Linked DNA regions of Granulicella sibirica. The protein of the gene in region 1 binds, or shares a complex with, the protein of each later gene. Links are inferred from orthologs where the notes say so. Each region holds a gene or a part of one and is shown on either strand. Other genes may lie near its edges.

What was found.
Region 2: the proteins of nusB (region 1) and rpsJ are in contact, whole or in part, in a solved structure (PDB 3D3B), measured with the Escherichia coli proteins. The link is inferred for Granulicella sibirica from one-to-one orthologs.

The regions. Positions count from the first base shown.
Region 1 is NZ_RDSM01000001.1:69,272-78,378, forward strand. Bases 4,176-7,104 are described here. They hold nusB (transcription antitermination factor NusB), read right to left. Parts: upstream 5,887-7,104; coding sequence 5,464-5,886; downstream 4,176-5,463. Other genes in these bases: GRAN_RS00280 (hypothetical protein), read left to right, coding at 4,176-5,308; ribH (6,7-dimethyl-8-ribityllumazine synthase), read right to left, coding at 5,886-6,752; GRAN_RS00295 (enoyl-CoA hydratase/isomerase family protein), read left to right, coding at 6,789-7,104. Outside these bases: GRAN_RS00270 (ROK family protein), read left to right, coding at 1-427; GRAN_RS00275 (S9 family peptidase), read left to right, coding at 585-2,600; more of GRAN_RS00280, read left to right, coding at 3,041-4,175; more of GRAN_RS00295, read left to right, coding at 7,105-7,580; GRAN_RS25335 (hypothetical protein), read left to right, coding at 7,743-8,429; GRAN_RS00305 (GAF domain-containing protein), read right to left, coding at 8,439-9,107. UniProt on the Escherichia coli protein: Part of the processive rRNA transcription and antitermination complex (rrnTAC). The complex forms an RNA-chaperone ring around the RNA exit tunnel of RNA polymerase (RNAP).
Region 2 is NZ_RDSM01000003.1:790,215-799,292, forward strand. The notes cover bases 702-3,601. They hold rpsJ (30S ribosomal protein S10), read left to right. Parts: upstream 702-1,942; coding sequence 1,943-2,260; downstream 2,261-3,601. Other genes in these bases: tuf (elongation factor Tu), read left to right, coding at 702-1,816; rplC (50S ribosomal protein L3), read left to right, coding at 2,342-3,079; rplD (50S ribosomal protein L4), read left to right, coding at 3,183-3,601. In the rest of the region: fusA (elongation factor G), read left to right, coding at 1-542; more of tuf, read left to right, coding at 629-701; more of rplD, read left to right, coding at 3,602-3,851; GRAN_RS19965 (50S ribosomal protein L23), read left to right, coding at 3,851-4,144; rplB (50S ribosomal protein L2), read left to right, coding at 4,233-5,057; rpsS (30S ribosomal protein S19), read left to right, coding at 5,162-5,449; rplV (50S ribosomal protein L22), read left to right, coding at 5,558-6,082; rpsC (30S ribosomal protein S3), read left to right, coding at 6,201-6,869; rplP (50S ribosomal protein L16), read left to right, coding at 6,977-7,417; rpmC (50S ribosomal protein L29), read left to right, coding at 7,459-7,731; rpsQ (30S ribosomal protein S17), read left to right, coding at 7,734-8,081; rplN (50S ribosomal protein L14), read left to right, coding at 8,148-8,519; rplX (50S ribosomal protein L24), read left to right, coding at 8,582-8,938; rplE (50S ribosomal protein L5), read left to right, coding at 9,045-9,078. UniProt on the Escherichia coli protein: Involved in the binding of tRNA to the ribosomes. Part of the processive rRNA transcription and antitermination complex (rrnTAC). The complex forms an RNA-chaperone ring around the RNA exit tunnel of RNA polymerase (RNAP).

The DNA.
Region 1 (9,107 bases):
GGCCCTGGGTGGGTACCAGGGTGGGCGGATGCTTTTCCTCGGCACGGGGACGGGGCTCGGGTCAGCGATGATCTTCGACGGCGTTGTCGTGCCGCTGGAATTGGCGCATCTCCCGTACAAGAAGGGCCGGACGTATGAGGAGTACATCGGGCTTGGCGGGTTGGAGCGTCGGGGGCGGAAGCGCTGGCGGAAGTCGGTGCTGACGATTATCGAGCTGCTGAAGGCTGGGCTGGTGTGCGACTACGTGCTGCTTGGCGGGGGAAATGCCAAGCTGATGAAGAAGCTTCCGAAAGGCGTGTTGCTGGGGGCGAACAGCAATGCGATCGATGGAGGCATCGCGCTCTGGAAAGACGACGCTGTGGTGACATCGAGGACTCCCGGGAAGGGTGAGGCTCCGGATTCGGTGATTCTGGCCAAGCCGAACTAGCGTTTTCCGGGCCGTGAGAACGCGCAACGGCAAAACGCGGTTTCCGTTCTGGAATGACAACCAAATAGGCAACAGCGGGAACAACGGCGGCGGCAGATGCTAGGCTTTTTTCATGAGATCTGGTGCTGGTTCTGCTCGTTCTTTCGCGTGGCTGGGTGTGGCCACTTTGCTTTCTTCCGGCTTGAATGCTTTTGCGCAGAGCGGGGTTCCGGCCCCGGTCGAACCTCTCAAGACGCATGATCCCGTCGTCGTGAAAGCGATGGAGGCGAGCGAGGGTCATGTGAAGATGCCGGGCGGCGTCGCGATTTCGCCCGATGGGAAGTGGCTTGCCTATACGGTGGGGCGGGCCTCCGCGACGCTGCACCTCATGGAGCTGGCGAATCCTGATCCGGCGAAGGACAAGATCGTGGGACCGAATGGGGATACGAGCTGCTCGAACGCGGATCCGGTGTGGTCTCCGGACGGACAGTGGCTGGCTTACACGTCGAGCTGCACGGGGAGCAGCGACAAGCCGGGGCAGGAGCAGGTTTTCCTCTGGTCGAAGGCTACGGGCGCCTCTAAGCAGTTGACGCATCTCTCGGGGCTCTTCCACCAGGTGGCGTGGGCTCCCGATGGAAAGACGCTTGCCTTCCTGTTTGTCGAGAATGCGACGCGCTCGGCCGGGGCTACAGCGGCCATGAAGCCCTGGTCGGGTGTGATTGGGGAGGATGGGATCGAGGTGCAGCGCGTGGCTGCGGTCGATGTGGCCACGGGCGAGTTGAAGCAGGTGACGCCGGAGAAGCTGCATGTGTTCGAGTTCGACTGGGCTCAGAATAGCAGCGAGATGACGTATATCGCGGCTCCGCCCCCGGGCGAGAACAACTGGTGGGTGGCCGATCTCTACACCCAGACGCTGGGGCAGGATCCGAAGGCGATTGTGGATACGACGAAGGTGACAGGCGCGCTGCATGGGCTGCAAATGGCAGTTCCCCGGTTCTCGCCGGATGGAAAAAAGATCGCATTCATCGGCGGGTTGATGAGCGACCAGGGCTCGACAGGTGGAGACATCTGGGTCGTCGAGGCGAAGGGCGGCGAGCCGGTGGATGTAAAGCCGGGGATCGACGGAACGCCCGCGTACCTGGCGTGGGTGGACAACGGGAAGGTCGGATTCGTCGAGGATCGCAGGGGCAAGGTACGGATTCCGGACTACGACGTGAAGACAAAGACTGAGGTTCCGGGGAGCGCGCTCGAGATGAGCGAGGTTTCGATCACGGGCGGGTCGATCAAGGACGCGATTTCGGTCTCGAAGAACGGCGTGTTCGCGTTCGTGAAGAGCGGATTGACCGCTCCTCCTGAGGTCTGGGCGGGACCGGAGACAGCGATCAAGCAGGTGACGCATCTGAACGATGGCGCGACACTGGCCGGGGGAAAGACCGAGTCGATCGAGTGGACGAACGAAGGCTTCCACGTGCAGGGATGGCTGACCTACCCGGCGAACTACGATCCGGCCAAGAAGTACCCGATGATCGTGAGCGTCCATGGTGGGCCTTCGGCATCGATTGGACCGCGCTGGAACGTGATGGCGAACTACTCCTTGGCGGGCTACTTTGTCTTTCAGCCAAATCCGCGCGGAAGCTTCGGGCAGGGAGAGAAGTTTACCGAGGCGAACCGGAAAGACTTCGGCTACGGGGATCTCAGGGACATCCTCGCCGGAATGGATGTCGTGGAGAAGAAGGTTTCCGTCGATCCGAAGCGCGAGGGGCTGACGGGCTGGAGCTATGGCGGGTTCATGACGATGTTCGGCGTGACGCAGACGACGCGTTTCCGGGCGGCCGTGGCGGGAGCAGGGATCTCGGACTGGCTGAGCTACTACGGGGAGAACTCAATCGACCAGTGGATGACGCCGTTCTTCGGAGCGACCGTGTATGACGACACAGCGGTCTATGCAAAGAGCTCCGCGCTCACGTTTATCAAGAAGGTGAAGACGCCGACGCTGATTATTGTGGGGGATCGGGATGGCGAGTGCCCTGCCCCGCAGTCGTTCGAGTTCTGGCATGCGCTGCGGGCGGAGGGTGTGAAGACGCAGCTCGTGATCTATCCCAACGAGGGCCACCACTTCGCCGACCCGGCGCATGAGAAGGATCGGGACGAGAGGATGCTGACGTGGTTCCAGAAGGAGATGCCGGCGGAATAGGCTCTTCGGCCGGTTTCGGCGCAAGAAAGGGGCACGGCCTAGGCCGTGCCCCTTTCTTCGTCTCAGGCGCTCTTTAGATCGTGGGCGAAAACGACACAAGAAGCGTCAGGAAGATTAAACCGAACAGGATGACCAGCAACTGCCACCAGCGCTCAATACCTGCTCCGGACTCATTGGGCGAACTCATCGCGACTTCCTCCTTGACCTCACACTTGAAATCCTAACCGAAGATTCCCCCGGCGAATACCGAAGTAGCGGGTGGGCCGTCTAAACGAACAAAGAGATTGCGAAGAGATCGCAGCCTGCCCGCTGCGGATTCGATGATTTGGAGGCTTCGGTCATTTGCTTCCGCGTACGTGGCCTTCTACACTGAGGCTTGCGATATTCAGCATGTGTGGTGAGACCGTTCGGCTTGCAAAGCGGCCGAGCGGGGAGGATCAATGCGTCGGTTTGTCACGTTAGCGGTTTTGCTTTTGTTTACGGTTCCTTTCGGCATCTCGATCTCGGGTTGTGCAAAGAAAACGACGATTGTGTATTGCAACGGCGGCGACTCGGGCGTCGTTGTCGGAAGCCTGACGACGATCACCCTGCAGCCCAAGGTGTACGGATACTCGCTTTCGTATGCGCAGAAAGGCCAGATCGGCACTCCGGCAGGAGCAGACTGCAAAGGCACGACCGTGACCGTCTCGGCTTACCGTTATGGAACGACGGATATGACGCTGGCCGACGTGAATCCCACAACCGGAGCCCTCTGCGCCGGAACCTGGAACCGGAACACGGGCGGCGCGATCGCCGACTACACGACCTGCAATCCCACGAACAAGTCCGGCGTCGCATATGTGACGGCGGCGGCGAGCGGCGTCACCAGCAATCCCCTGCCGGTTTACATCCACCCGGTGGTGACGAGCGTGGTGCTTGGCGCACCCTCGGCGAACTGTTCAACCGACCCGGATCCCTCCACCAACTGCTGCCCGGTGGCGGCCAATGCGACGACCTCGGCTCCCGCGTACAGCAGCAGTAGCTGCCTCTCGCAGGGCATTACCGGCCAGCTTTCTGCGCGCGTGTATCAGAACGGCACGACGAATCCCGCGGATAACATTAGCTGCCTGGTAGGCCACCTGACGTACACGCCGCAGACGGCATCGATCGTGACGATCGATGAAAACGGCGTGGCGACCGCGGTAGCTCCCGGCTCGACGATTATTTCGGCGACCGTAGCGAGCACGCCCAGCTCGGCCGGATTCTTCTCGACCTGCCCGCCAGCCTCGATCACGCTGACGAACCCGGGACCGACCGTGGTGAACCAGAACAATACGCAGGCGCTGAACTCGGTCATCAAGGATACGAATGGGGTATCGCTGACAGGCTTGAACCTCGAGTACGTGTCAACAACGCCGACGACCATCTCTGCGAGTACGGCGGCTTCCGTAACGCCGACCTACCCGGGTGCGGCATCGATCTTCGCGATCTGCGCACCGGGAACCTGCAACCCTTCCCCTTTCACGCTGATCGGCCAACTGGGCAACGGGAAGCCGATCGTGTCGAACCCGATTCCGATTTCCACCCCGGGAACCACTGCGACAGTGCTTTACATTGCAAGCACACAGTCGCTGTATCTGGTTCCGGTGGACTTTACGACGACGACGCTTGGGACACCGGTGCGTCTGCCGTATGTTCCGAACTCGATGGTGATCTCGCAGGATGGGACCACCATCTACCTTGGAAGTTCGACGGAACTGATGGTCTTCAACGCGACCTCGAACGCGGTCTCACGTCAGGACGTGTCTTCTCCGGGGAATGTCCTTGCGGTATCGCCGGACGGCACGACGGTGGTGATCTCGGATCCTGTGCGAAAGATCACGACGCTTGAGACTTCGGCCGGTGCGGTGATCACGACCTACGGCGCGGTAGGGGCGCGTGCCCAGTGGAGCCCGGACAGCCAGGCCGTCTACATCGCCGCTGGAAACCAGTTGCTGGTGTACTCGACCTTTACGGGCTGGGACAACATTACGCAGTTGACCTCCCCGGTGACGGACGTAGCCTTGACGGTGCCAAGCGTCGGAGCCTACTTTGCCGGAGGAACGACAACCGCACGCGGGTACTGCGCTTCAACGACCTCGACGACAGCAGGGACGACTGCGGCGGTAACGAACGAGTTCTATCCGCTCGCCGATACGTCGGCGGCAGTGACGGACAAGGTCGCGGCAACCAACGACGGCAACCACATTCTTGGAGTGACGGCGACGACGGCGGTTCCGACCCTGAGCGATCTGCATGTGACGATTCCGAACCAGGCTTGCCCCGCGACGGGTGGACTGACGTTCGGAAGCTCGTTCACAACGGCGACGCTGCCAAGCATCACGGCTGCTTCGATCACGGGTGTCGTTCCGGCGTCGGATTCAAGCATCGCGTTCGTGACCTACACGGGAACGGGCGGCGCAATTCCGACCTATACTCCAGCGGCTTCGGGCGTAGGAACGGTTGGGAGCATCAAGCTTTCGGGCACGGCGATCGCCCCGGTGTCCGGGGTGTTCAGTACGGATAACCTTTCGTTCTATGCGGGGACGACAGGCGACAACCTGGTCCACATCATCAACCGGGCGACTCTGACCGATGGGACGACGATCGCCCCGAAACTTCCGGATGTGAACGGGAACCTGGTTGTGCCGGATCTGCTCGTTCAGAGGCCGCGTAAGGCGACGCAATAGTCTTCTGGTCGTTTGCTGGAACAGGAAAGGCCCTCTCGATGAGAGGGCCTTTCCTGTTGACGCCTAATGGCGATGAGAACGAAGGCAACCGCAGATTCCCTTCGGGAATGACAACCAAAGTGCGTCCGCCAGCCGCGATGGCCAAATGCTGTGAGCTACTTGAGACGGTTCGCCAGAACAGTCTTGGCGATAGCGTCGAGGACGCCGTTGAGGAAGTGGATCGATTCCGGAGCGGCGTAGCGACGCGCGACCTCGAGGCTCTCGTTGATGATGATCGGGCCGGGCGTGTTGGGGTAGGCGAGCATCTCGGCGACGGCAGCGCGCAGGAGATTGCGGTCGACGACGGGCATGCGCTCGATGCGCCAGTTCTGGGCGTGGGCCTGGATGAGGTCGTTGATCTCGTCCTCGCGGACGGTGGCGACGCGGAAGAGATCTTCGGCAAAGGCACGGGTTTCATCGTCGACGTCGTCGCGGGATGGCCAGAAGAGGCTGCTGACCTGCGCGGGGGTTTGCTTGCCGAGATCGCCCTGGAAGAGCATCTGCATGGCGAGTTCGCGGGACTTGCGGCGGGTTCCCATTACTTGGCCACCGCGAGCTTTCTTTGGATGGAGACCATCTCGATGGCAGCGATGGCGGCTTCGAAGCCCTTGTTTCCTGCTTTCAGGCCGGCGCGGTCAAGAGCTTGTTCCAGGGTTTCGCAGGTGAGGACACCGAAGGCGTGGGGGATGCCCGTGTCCTGTTGCGATTGGCCGATACCTCGCGCGACCTCATTGTAGATGGCCTCGTAGTGGGCGGTTTCGCCACGCAGGAGGCAGCCGAGGGTGACGATGGCGTCGAACTTCTTCGTCTCGGCGAGGGTGCGGGCGGCGGAGGGAACTTCCCACGCGCCGGGGACGCGAACGACTTCGACATCCTTCTTCGCGGCTCCGCTACGGTAGAGTGCATCGAGCGAGCCCTGGAGAAGGCGGTCGGTGATGACGGTATTCCAGCGGGTGGTGACGACGGCGAAGCGCATGCCAGTGGCGTTCAGGTCGCCTTCAACGGCCGGAACAACACCGTGGAGCGGGTTCTCGGACTGCCAGAAGCCGAGTTTCATCTCTGGGCCGAGTTCGACGGTGAAGAGCCGCGAGTTCCAGTGAGTGAGCTCGACGGCGGAGAGCTGGGCCGCGATCTCTTCGGTGCGGTAGTGGGCAAGCATCCAGCGCTCGACGGCGGAGTGGACGTGATCGAGCTGGTTGACCTCGATCAGGATGGGCGGCACGGCGGGGACGCGGCCTGTGACGAGTTCGAGGTTGCCGACAGGCGCAAGGAAAGCGGCGCCACGGCCGGAGTCGTCGTGCCAGCCTTTGCCGGGCTCGAAGCCAAGGGCGTTGAAGAGGCTGGATAGCTGGTCGAACGCATCGGCCGAGGGCACGGAGCGAACGAGGGTGATTCCCTTAATCATAGATTCGATTGTATCGTTCGGGAGAGTTGTCCGGAGGTGGGGGAGTTGGGATACGAGACGTTGCTGGTTGCGGTAAACGCCGGAGTGGCTACAGTCACGCTGAATCGTCCGAAGGTGCTGCACGCGTTGAACGCTGCTGTGTTCGATGAGCTGGAGCGCGTGTTTTTCGAGCTCGCGGCGGACGATGCAGTCCGTGTCGTTCTGCTGACCGGCTCAGGCGAGAAGGCATTCGCTGCAGGGGCGGATATCAACGAGCTTCGCGCGACCGATGCGAAGACGGGCGAGCTGATGGCGCGGAGGGGGCAGGGCGTGTTTCGGCAGATCGAGACGTGCGGCAAGCCGGTGATCGCGTTGATCAACGGGTTCGCGCTCGGCGGCGGATGCGAGCTCGCAATGGCATGCACGATGAGGGTGGCGAGCGAGACGGCGAAGCTCGGGCAACCGGAGATTAAGCTTGGCGTGATTCCCGGGTATGGCGGGTCGCAGCGGCTTCCTCGCCTCGTCGGGACTTCGGCGGCTTTGAAGATCATGCTCACGGGCGAGATGGTGGGAGCGGCGGAGGCGTTGCGGCTCGGGCTGGTGGACGAAGTGGTTGCCCCGGAACGCCTGATGACGCGAGGGGAGGAGTTTGGGGCGGCGATCGCCGGAGCGGCTCCGCTGGCTGTGCGGGGCGTACTTGAAGCGGTGCGGCGAGGAGCGGGCCTTGGGCTGGACGATGCGATGGTAGTCGAGGCGGAGATCTTCGGACGGCTTTGCGGATCGGACGATAAGACGGAGGGCGCGGGGGCGTTTCTGGAAAAGCGGAAGGCGGTCTGGGCCGGGAAGTGAGGCCGGCTTCGAGACAGGCAACGGCCAACGCAGATTCCCCTCGGGATGACAACAAAAGGGTGGGAACGGCAGCCACAGTGGCAAAGCACTTAGGGCGTGGCCTTGCGGTTCGGGTTGGGGCGGGGTAGGCTGACCACGTCGGCGTACCGTGAGGGTTTATCGATGAGGATTTCGCTTCTTCGCTTTTCCCAGGCTTTGCTGGTTTCGAGCCTGGCGGCTACGCTTTCAGCAGGAGCCCAGGCTCCGCAGGATCGGTCGGCGCGTCCGGGCGGACCGCCTCCGAGTGGTGGACAGGGTGGACGTCCCTCGCCGGGTGGACAGAACGGCGGAAACAGGCCGCAGCCGGGAAACGGCGGCGGTGGCAATAGGCCGCAACCGGGTAATGGAGGTGGCAACAGGCCATCTCCTGGAAAGCCGGGTGGACCGCAGGTTCAGCCTCCGAGGCCGTCACCGGGTGGCGGCGGCAGACCGAACCCCGGCGCCGGGCGGCCGAATCCGGGGCCAGGCAGACCGGCCGTTGGACGGCCGGGTGGCGGACGTCCCCCGCAGTGGGGCAGGCCGCCGCAACAGAGGCCTTCGTACCAGTTCCGGCCGAATGATCGCAGCCTCTTCCACCGGTACTATCTCTCGCGTCTTCGGTATATCAACCGGTCGCGCAGGCCTGTCTTCACGGTTGGCGGCTACTTCCCGTATGGCGACATCGGCTACATCACGGCGGTTCCGCCAAGCTTGTATGGACAGATTCCACCGCCTCCCCCTGGATACCAGGTCGGCTACTTCGACGGTTATGTCGTGGTCTACGACCCGCTGACCTACTTCATCGCGGATCTGGTCGACCTGCTGCAGTAAGGCTGCGGATCAGTGCGGCAGTCGACCGGCTGTCGCCGTCGCCTTGTTGAGCGCCGCCGGAAGGGAGAGCAGCCTTCCGGCGAGGACGGACAGGCGCTGCAGGTGTTCGGATAGCTCGACCGCAAGTTCCCTGGCGTCTCCGCCCATCTGGCCCGCTTCCGCGAGATAGAGAATGTTGGTGAGGCTCTGGAGCGGGTTGTTGATCTGGTGGGCCAGGTCGTTCGCCATATCCGCCGCTGCGGCGGCCTTGGCCTGCTTCATCAGCGTCTGGTGCTGGCGCTGATGGCGGACGGACATGGCGGCGAAGTCGGCCAGCATCTGCATCATGCGAAGGTCGTCCGGATCGAACGCCTCTTCCCTGCCATGGGCCATGATCCAGATGGTTCCACGGGTTTCGTCGACCTGCCATGGAAGCAGGATGCCGTCGGTGACGACCGGAGCTTCAATCCCCATGATGTCGAAGAAGCGCTTCGTGACGCGGAAGAGCTGCGGCCGTCCGCGCTCGAGACAGACACCGCATGCGCTTGGACTGCGCGGAAGGGTTGCGTGGAGGAATCCGGCATACTCTCCTGCCGTTGCCACCCAGTGGTAGAAGTTTTCGTCTGTCCTGACTTCCTGCTCCATGCTGATGCCGCTCGAGTCCGCGCCGCATAGGTCGACGGCTGCGTTGACCAGTTC
Region 2 (9,078 bases), on another replicon or contig:
AGCCTGGTAAGGGTTATTTGTTCTCGAACGACACCAAGGGCGGCACGATTCCCAAGGAATACGTGAAGCCGATCGATCAGGGCATCCAGGAAGCCATGCAGGGCGGGGTTCTGGCTGGGTACGAGATGGTCGACATCAAGGTCTCGCTCTACGACGGCAGCTACCATGACGTTGACTCGAACGAAATGGCATTCAAGATCGCCGGTTCGATGGCCTTCAAGGAGGCGGCCCGCAAGGCGAAGCCGGTTCTGCTCGAGCCAGTGATGGCAGTCGAAGTGACGGTCCCCGAGGACTACATGGGAACCATCATCGGCGATCTTAACAGCCGCCGCGGACGTATCGAAGGCATGGAGATGGTCGGCAACACCCAGGCGATTCGCGCCAGTGTGCCGCTCTCGACCATGTTCGGTTACGCCACGCACATGCGCGGTGCGACCCAGGGTCGCGCGAACTACTCCATGCAGTTCAAGCAGTACGAGGAAGCGCCCCGATCGGTCTCGGAAGAGATCATCGCCAAGGTGCAGGGCAAGGATCCGAAGTAAAGAAAGACAGCAAATTCTTGGCCTTATCTTCCTTAGGCCGCCAACAGATTGAGCAGTCAACGCAGTAAGCAATACGGAGAGCAGTCATGGGCAAGGAAAAGTTTGACCGGTCTAAGCCGCACGTCAATATTGGCACGGTTGGCCACATCGATCACGGCAAAACGACGCTGACCGCGGCGATCACGAAGGTTCTGTCGAAGCACAACCCGAACAACACGTTCCGTTCGTTCGACACCATCGACAACGCTCCGGAAGAGCGCGAGCGCGGTATCACCATCGCGACCTCGCACGTCGAGTACGAAACGGCGAACCGGCACTACGCGCACGTCGACTGCCCGGGCCACGCCGATTACATCAAGAACATGATCACCGGCGCCGCCCAGATGGACGGAGCGATTCTCGTGGTCGCCGCCACCGACGGCCCGATGCCCCAGACGAAGGAGCACGTTCTCCTTGCCCGTCAGGTCGGCGTTCCCTTCATCGTCGTGTTCCTGAACAAGTGCGATGCTGTCGAAGACGAAGAGCTCATCGAACTCGTCGAGATGGAAGTCCGCGAGCTCCTTTCGAAGTACGACTACCCCGGCGACGACACCCCGATCATCCGTGGTTCGGCCCTCGGCGCGCTCAACGGCGAAGCCCAGTGGGAAGCCAAGATCGACGAGCTCATGGCCGCGGTCGACAAGTACATTCCCCAGCCCGAGCGTGCGGTCAACCTGCCGTTCCTGATGCCGATCGAAGACATCTTCTCGATCTCGGGTCGCGGAACCGTGGTCACCGGCCGTATCGAGCGTGGCAAGATCAAGGTGGGCGAAGCCTGCGAGATCGTCGGTTTCCGCGACACGCGCGCGACCGTCTGCACTGGTGTCGAGATGTTCAAGAAGCAGCTTGACGAAGGCCTCGCCGGAGATAACGCCGGCCTCCTCCTGCGCGGTATCGCGAAGGAAGATGTCGAGCGTGGCATGGTGCTTGCGAAGCCTGGTTCGATCACGCCGCACACCGAGTTCAAGGGCGAGATCTACGTTCTGAGCAAGGAAGAAGGCGGACGTCACACTCCGTTCTTCAACGGCTACCGTCCCCAGTTCTACTTCCGCACCACCGACGTGACCGGATCGGCGAAGCTGCCGGCTGGCATCGAGATGGTGATGCCTGGCGATAACGTTCAGCTCGAGATCACGCTGCACACGCCGGTCGCGATGGAGAAGGGTCTGCGCTTCGCTATCCGCGAAGGCGGACGCACCGTCGGAGCCGGTACCATCTCCGAGATCATCAAGTAAAATAAGGCTTTATAACAAAAGCTGTTGCTTGTTTTTATATATCGAGGCCTGTCGGCCCATTGAGATGTAAGCAGGAAATGACCGGCAGGCACTCCAAACGATCTTTGCAGGAAGAAAGAGAATCACATGGCTGGACAGAGAATCAGAATCCGTTTGAAGGCGTATGACTACCGCGTGCTTGACACGTCCACCGGCGAGATCGTCGAGACGGCGAAGCGCACCGGAGCTCAGGTTGCCGGACCCATTCCGCTCCCGACGATGAAGAACAAGTACTGCGTTCTGCGCTCGCCCCACGTTGACAAGAAGTCGCGCGAGGCCTTCGAGATTCGTACGCACAAGCGCCTGATCGACATCCTTGAGCCCACGCAGCAGACGGTGGATGCGCTCATGAAGCTCGATCTTCCCGCTGGCGTCGACGTTGAGATCAAGACGGTACAAAAATAGCCTCGTAACAAAGGCCTTTACGTTTTCGCACCATTCACCCGGCAGTGCTCTTCTCGAGCATGATGAGGAAAGGAACTCAGTATGTCAGTCGTAGGAATCCTTGGTAAGAAAATTGGTATGACCCAGATCTTTGACGAGCGTGGAGATGTTCATCCCGTTACCGTTCTCAAGGCTGGCCCATGCGTCATCACCCAGCTCAAGACCGTCGCGAAGGACGGCTACGACGCCGCCCAGATCGGCTACGTCGACTTCGTCAAGGCGTCCAAGATCAACAAGGCGATGACCGGTCACTTCGCGAAGTCGAACGTGCCTCCCGTCAAGATGATCAAGGAAGTCGGCATCGAAGTCGCCAAGGCTGGCGATGATGTGGAAGACGCCGTCAAGGCTGGCGATCGCGTTCTGGTCGACATCTTCAACGACGAGCGCTTCGTCGATGTCATCGGCACCTCCAAGGGCCGCGGCTTCGCGGGCGTCATTCGCCGCCACGGCTTCGGCGGCGGACCCAAGTCGCACGGTCACATGTTCCAAGTGCAGGGCTCGATCGGTGCTTCGTCGTTCCCCTCGCGCGTCTTCCCTGGCCAGCGTATGCCCGGTCACATGGGACATGCCCAGATCACGGTCCGCAACCTCCGCATCCGCGGCATCGACCTCGAGGACAACCTCATCCTGGTTGAAGGCGCAGTCCCCGGACCGCGTGATGGTTTCGTCCTGATCTCGAAGGCCAAGGCTCCGCCGCGTGAGCGTCGTGGGTTTGCCGGTGCCGCCACGAAGGATGCTCTCAAGGCCTCCAAGAAGGCTGCGCCGTCCAAGAAGAAGTAAAGAAAAAGCTTCCCAACAGAGAGCCCTGAGTTTTCACAGCATCGGGGCTCGCAAACAAAGTCAGGGCTCGCCGCATCGATGGCGGGCAAGAAGAGAGAAGAAGATGGCAAACATCAACGTAGTCAATCTGGGTGGGGAGAAGGTCGCAGAGTTCGAACTCAACGACATCTTCACCGCAGAGATCAACGACGCGCTCCTGTGGGAGGCGGTCAAGCACTATCGGGCCGCCCTCCGTCAGGGAACCGCCGCCACCAAGACCCGCAAGAACGTCTCCGGTTCGGGTAAGAAGCTCTGGAAGCAGAAGGGAACCGGCCGCGCGCGTATCGGTTCGATCCGCTCTCCTCTCTGGCGTTCGGGTGGTACGGTCCACGGACCCCAGCCCCGCAGCTATGAGTACGCGTTCCCCAAGAAGAAGCTCTTCGGTGCCCTGCGCTCGGCCATCGCCGCCAAGATCGCGGAAGGCAAGCTCACCATCGTCGATTCCTTCGCCGTTTCGGAAGGCAAGACCAAGATCTACCGCAACGCGCTGAACAAGCTCGAGGCCGGCAAGACCACGCTTCTGGTCGAGTCCAGCCAGAAGCTCGACGAGAACCTTTATCTCGGTTCGCGCAACCTCTCGGGCGTTGAGCTTGTGCTCAGCTCCGAAGTCCACCCCTACGATCTGCTCAAGTATGAGCACGCCGTGTTCTCCCGCGACGCCTTCGAGGCCATCCAGGAAACACTCGCCAAGAACACGTCGAAGCGCAAGGCTTCCGAGAAGGAGGTTGCGTAATGCCAACCCTCTATACCGTCATTCGCCGCCCCCTCATCACTGAAAAGGGCATGACCGTCAAGGAAGTCCAGAACACGCTCGTCTTCGAGGTCGCCCTCAAGGCCACCAAGACCGAAGTCAAGCAGGCCGTCGAGACGCTGTTCAAGGTCAAGGTCCACGGTGTCCGCACCGCGACCGTCGAAGGCAAAGAACGTCGCCGTGGCAAGTTCGCCGGCTACCGCCCCGACTGGAAGAAGGCTTACGTTCGCCTGAAGGCCGGCGAAAAGATGCCCGAGTACCTCGACAGCCTCTAAGCCGCCCGGGTCATCTCCGCGCAGCTCACAGATATCGCTTCACGTATGCCTCGCGTCACAGAGGCGCAAAGAGCAAGGGAACAGAACAATGCCGATTAAATCATTCCGCCCCACAACGCCGACACTCCGCTTCGCGACGAAGCTGGTGAACGACGACATCACGACCGACAAGCCCTACAAGCCACTCCTGGGCGTCAAGCCCCGGACCGGCGGTCGCAACTCGACCGGCGCCATGACCATGCGTCACCAGGGCGGCGGTCACAAGCAGAAGCTTCGTCTCATCGACTTCAAGCGCGACAAGTACGGCATCCCCGGCACCGTTGCGACCGTCGAGTACGATCCCAACCGCAGCTCTCGCATCGCGCTGATCAACTACGTGGACGGCGAGAAGCGCTACATCATCCAGCCCGTCGGGCTCAAGGTCGGCCAGTCGATCATGAGCGGTCCCGATGCCGATATTCTCGTCGGCAACGCACTCCCGCTCAAGTTCATCCCGACCGGTACGATCGTGCACAACATCGAGCTCCGTCCCGGCAAGGGCGCGCAGATGGCCCGTTCGGCCGGCGCTCAGGTTAACCTCGTGGCCAAGGAAGGCGACTACGCTCTCCTGAAGCTCCCCTCCGGTGAGACCCGGCGCGTGCTCGTCGAGTGCATGGCGACCATCGGCCAGGTCGGCAACACCGACCACGAGAACGTCACCATCGGTAAGGCTGGACGCAACCGCTGGAAGGGCATTCGTCCTTCAAACCGCGGCGTCTCGATGAACCCCGTCGATCACCCGCACGGTGGTGGTGAGGGTAAGACCTCGGGCGGACGTCACCCGGTAACCCCGTGGGGCCAGCCGACACGTGGATACAAGACGCGCAATAACAAGCGCACCGACGTATTCATCGTGAACCGCCGCACCAAGTAAGTATTTCGCAGTCTTTTTTTACGCCGAGAGTAAGCCCAAGTCTCGTAAGTTGAGATTCGTCGTATTCAGCAACCAGCATCAACCAGCAACTCGGAGCAAGACATATGTCACGATCTGCAAAGAAGGGTCCCTTCATCGACGCTCACCTGATGAAGAAGATCGACGTCATGAACGCGGCGAACGACAAGAAGGTCCTCAGGACCTGGTCGCGCCGCTCGACCATCCACCCCGACTTCGTCGGCCACACCATCGCCGTCCACAACGGACGCAAGTTCATCCCGGTCTACGTGACGGAGAACATGGTGGGCCACAAGCTCGGTGAGTTCTCGGCGACCCGCACCTTCAAGGGCCACTCGGCGCGCGCCTCCGAATCCTCCGCAAAGCCCAAGTAATCCGGCGCATCCAGTTAGAGCGATAGATACGCCGCACTTCGGAAGAAGACAAGGCGAAGCAGAAAATTCGAGAAGTTCGCGGGCAAGTGAAGCCCGAAGGAAACGATCATGGCAAAGACCGCAGTACAGCAACCCCGAGAGTTCCGCGCTGAAGCCAAATTTCAGCGCACCAGTCCACAGAAGGCGCGGCTCGTTCTCGAGCTCATCAAGGGCCTCCGCGTCGAGGCGGCGATCAACGCCATCCACTTCAGCTCCAAGCGCATGGCGCCGGTGATCGAAAAGGTTCTCCGTTCGGCCATCCAGAATGCCAGCTACGTCTCCGACGAGCAGGGCCTGGATGTCGACATCGATAACCTCTACGTCCGCACCGCGATCGCGAACGAAGGCCCGCGCATGAAGCGCATCCGCCCCGCTCCGATGGGACGCGCCTTCCGCTACCAGCGCAGGCTCTGCCACATCATCGTGACCGTCGCCGAAAAGGGCGCGGTAGCCGCTGACACGACCGGCACGACCGAGACGGCGAAGGCCGCCAAGGGCGCACCGGCGAAGAAGACGGCAGCGAAGAAGGCTCCAGCCAAGAAGGCAGCCGCGAAGAAAGCGGCTCCCAAGAAGGCAGCGGCGGCAAAAGCTTAGGATTCTGATCGCGACTCAAAATTTTGAGTAGCTAATACGCGGTTTTCAGGTAAACTTAGAAATTGTGCATGGGTGCCGGACCGGCTAGACCGAGTCAAGGCAACAATAAAGGGAAGCTATGGGACAGAAGGTCCATCCGTATGGGTTTCGCCTCGGCATCAACAAGCCGTGGAAGTCACGCTGGTTCGTCGAACGCGGCTACGATAAGTTGCTCGTTGAGGACGTCAAGCTCAAGGCCGAGCTTCGCGAGAAGCTGAAGGCAGCCGGTGTAAGCTCCGTTGAAGTCGAGCGTCCGGGCAACAAGCTCCGTCTCATCATCCGCACCGCGCGTCCGGGCATCATCATCGGCCGCAAGGGCGCCGAGATCGACAAGCTCAAGGCCGACATTCAGAAGCGCACCTCGCGTGAAGTCTTCATCGACATCCTCGAAGTGAACAAGCCTGAGCTCGATGCCCAGCTTGTTGCTGAGAACATCGCTCTGCAGCTCGAGAAGCGCGTCAGCTTCCGTCGCGCCATGCGTAAGTCGGTTGATTCGGCTCTGCGTTTCGGTTGCAAGGGAATCAAGGTTCGCGTTTCGGGTCGTCTGAACGGAAACGAAATCGCTCGCTCCGAGTGGTATCTCCAGGGCCGTCTGCCGCTGCACACCCTGCGCGCGGACATCGACTACGGTTTCGCCGAGGCTAACACCACCTACGGCATCATCGGTGTCAAGACCTGGGTCTACCGTGGAGATATCTACGAGCAGAAGAAGCGTCGTGAGCCCATCACCACCACCGGCGCATTCTAAGTCCGGTACAAGTAACAGGATCAGGATCCGCAGGTTGACTTAGAACCTGCGGATCGGAATAAAGCAGTATGCCAGGACTTCAGTCCAGCAACTAAGAGGGTTTTGCCATGTTGATGCCAAAGAAGGTCAAGTATCGCAAGCAGCAGCGCGGCCGCATGTGCGGCAAGGCGTGGCGCGGAAGCGATCTCTCGTTCGGCGATTTCGGACTGAAGGTTATGGAGTGCGGTTACATCACCGACCGCCAGATCGAAGCCAGCCGTATCGCCATGACGCGTTTCATCAAGCGCGGCGGCAAGGTCTGGCTCCGTCTGTTCCCGGATAAGCCAATCACCAAGAAGCCGGCTGAAACCCGTATGGGTAAGGGTAAGGGAGCTCCGGATCACTGGGTTGCCGTCGTCCGCCCCGGCAAGATCCTGTTCGAGATGGAAGGCGTTACGCCTGAGCTCGCCAAAGAGGCCATGCGTCTCGCGGCACACAAGCTCCCCCTCAAGACCAGCTTCGTCATGCGTCACGACGCCGTCGCCAAGACCGCCGCTGCCGCCAAGTAAGCACACACGACCTTCGTACCGGAAACACCAGGAAAACGATCATGGAACTCGAAAAGCTTCGCAATCTCTCGGACGATGAGCTCAAAGCCCAGCAGAACACCGCGGGCGAACAGCTCTTTCGCATCCGTTTCCAGAAGAGCCTCGGCAACAATGACGGAATTAAGAAGATCCGCATTCTGAAGCTCGATATCGCGCGCGCCAAGACGATTGCCCGCGAGCGCACCCTCGCTGCCGAGAAGGCTGCCACGCCCGCGGTGGTCCACACCGCACCACCCGCGAGCACACGCACCGCCCGCAAGAAAGCGAAGAACTAATCATGGCTGATACCCAGATTGCCACCCCCGCAACCACCGACCCCCAGACCTCTCGCCGTAACGAGAAGGTCGGCATCGTCGTTTCGACCAAGATGCAGAAGACCATCGTCGTCGAGATCGAAATGCGCAAGGCTCACCCCAAGTACAAGCGCGTCATGAAGTCGAACAAGAAATTCTACGCGCACGACGAGCAGAACTCTGCCCGCGTCGGCGACGTGGTTCGCATCCGTGAGGCCCGGCCACTTTCGAAGCTCAAGCGCTGGTCGCTCGAGGAGATCGTTCGCCGCTCCTCGCTCGCACAGCTCTCCGATGCGAAGGTCGTTACCACCCCGACCAACGACGCGAAGTAAAGAAAAATAAGCAGAAGTTTTGTTTGTCGCCGTTTGGGCTAAGCCCTCGGCATCCAGGAGATTCCAATGTCAGTACAGATGAGATCCATCCTCGACGTGGCCGATAACTCCGGCGCCCGCAAGCTGCAGGTCATCCTGCCGCTCGGTGGCGGCCTGGGCAAGAAGGCCGGCCTCGGCGATGTCGTTACCGCCGCGGTGAAGGAAGCTTCGCCCGATGGCACCGTGAAGAAGGGCAAGGTCGTCAAGGCTGTGCTCGTTCGCACCCGCAAGGAATACCGTCGCCGCGATGGCACGTACATCCGCTTCGACCAGAACGCCGCTGTCGTCATCAACGACGCGAACGAGCCGGTTGGCACGCGTGTATTCGGACCCGTCGCTCGTGAGCTCCGCGAGAAGAAGTTCCTCAAGATCGTCTCGCTCGCACCGGAAGTTATCTAACTCTCTAAACGGCGGATTCCGGCTCCGCCCGCTTCACCTGACTGTCGAGGAAGGATAGCAACATGGCAACCAAGTTCAAGCCCGTCGTCACCAGCAAGATTAAGATCAAGCGCAACGATCGCGTTGAAGTCATCACCGGTAAGGACAAGGGCAAGCAGGGCCGTGTTCTTCGCGTCATCGCCGACAAGAACCGCGTTCTCGTCGAGGGTGTCATGATGATGAAGAAGCACGTCAAGCCCAACCCCCAGGCCAACATCAAGGGCGGCATTGCCGAGAAGGAAGCGACGATTCATATCTCGAACGTCATGCTCCTCGATGCGGACGGCAACAAGACCCGCGTTGGCTCGCGTCTTGATGGCGACAAGAAGGTTCGGTTCGCCCGCTCGACCGGCGTGACCATCGTTGAGAAGAAGCGCTAAGCGCCCTTCTCTCCAGTTTGTAAACACTGTAACAACGGTTCACCCCACGCATCGGTAGACGGAGACCATCCCACCCCGGCATCCGTGGAGAAAGCGAAGAAATATCATGGCAGCTCGTCTGAGAGAGAAGTACAACACGG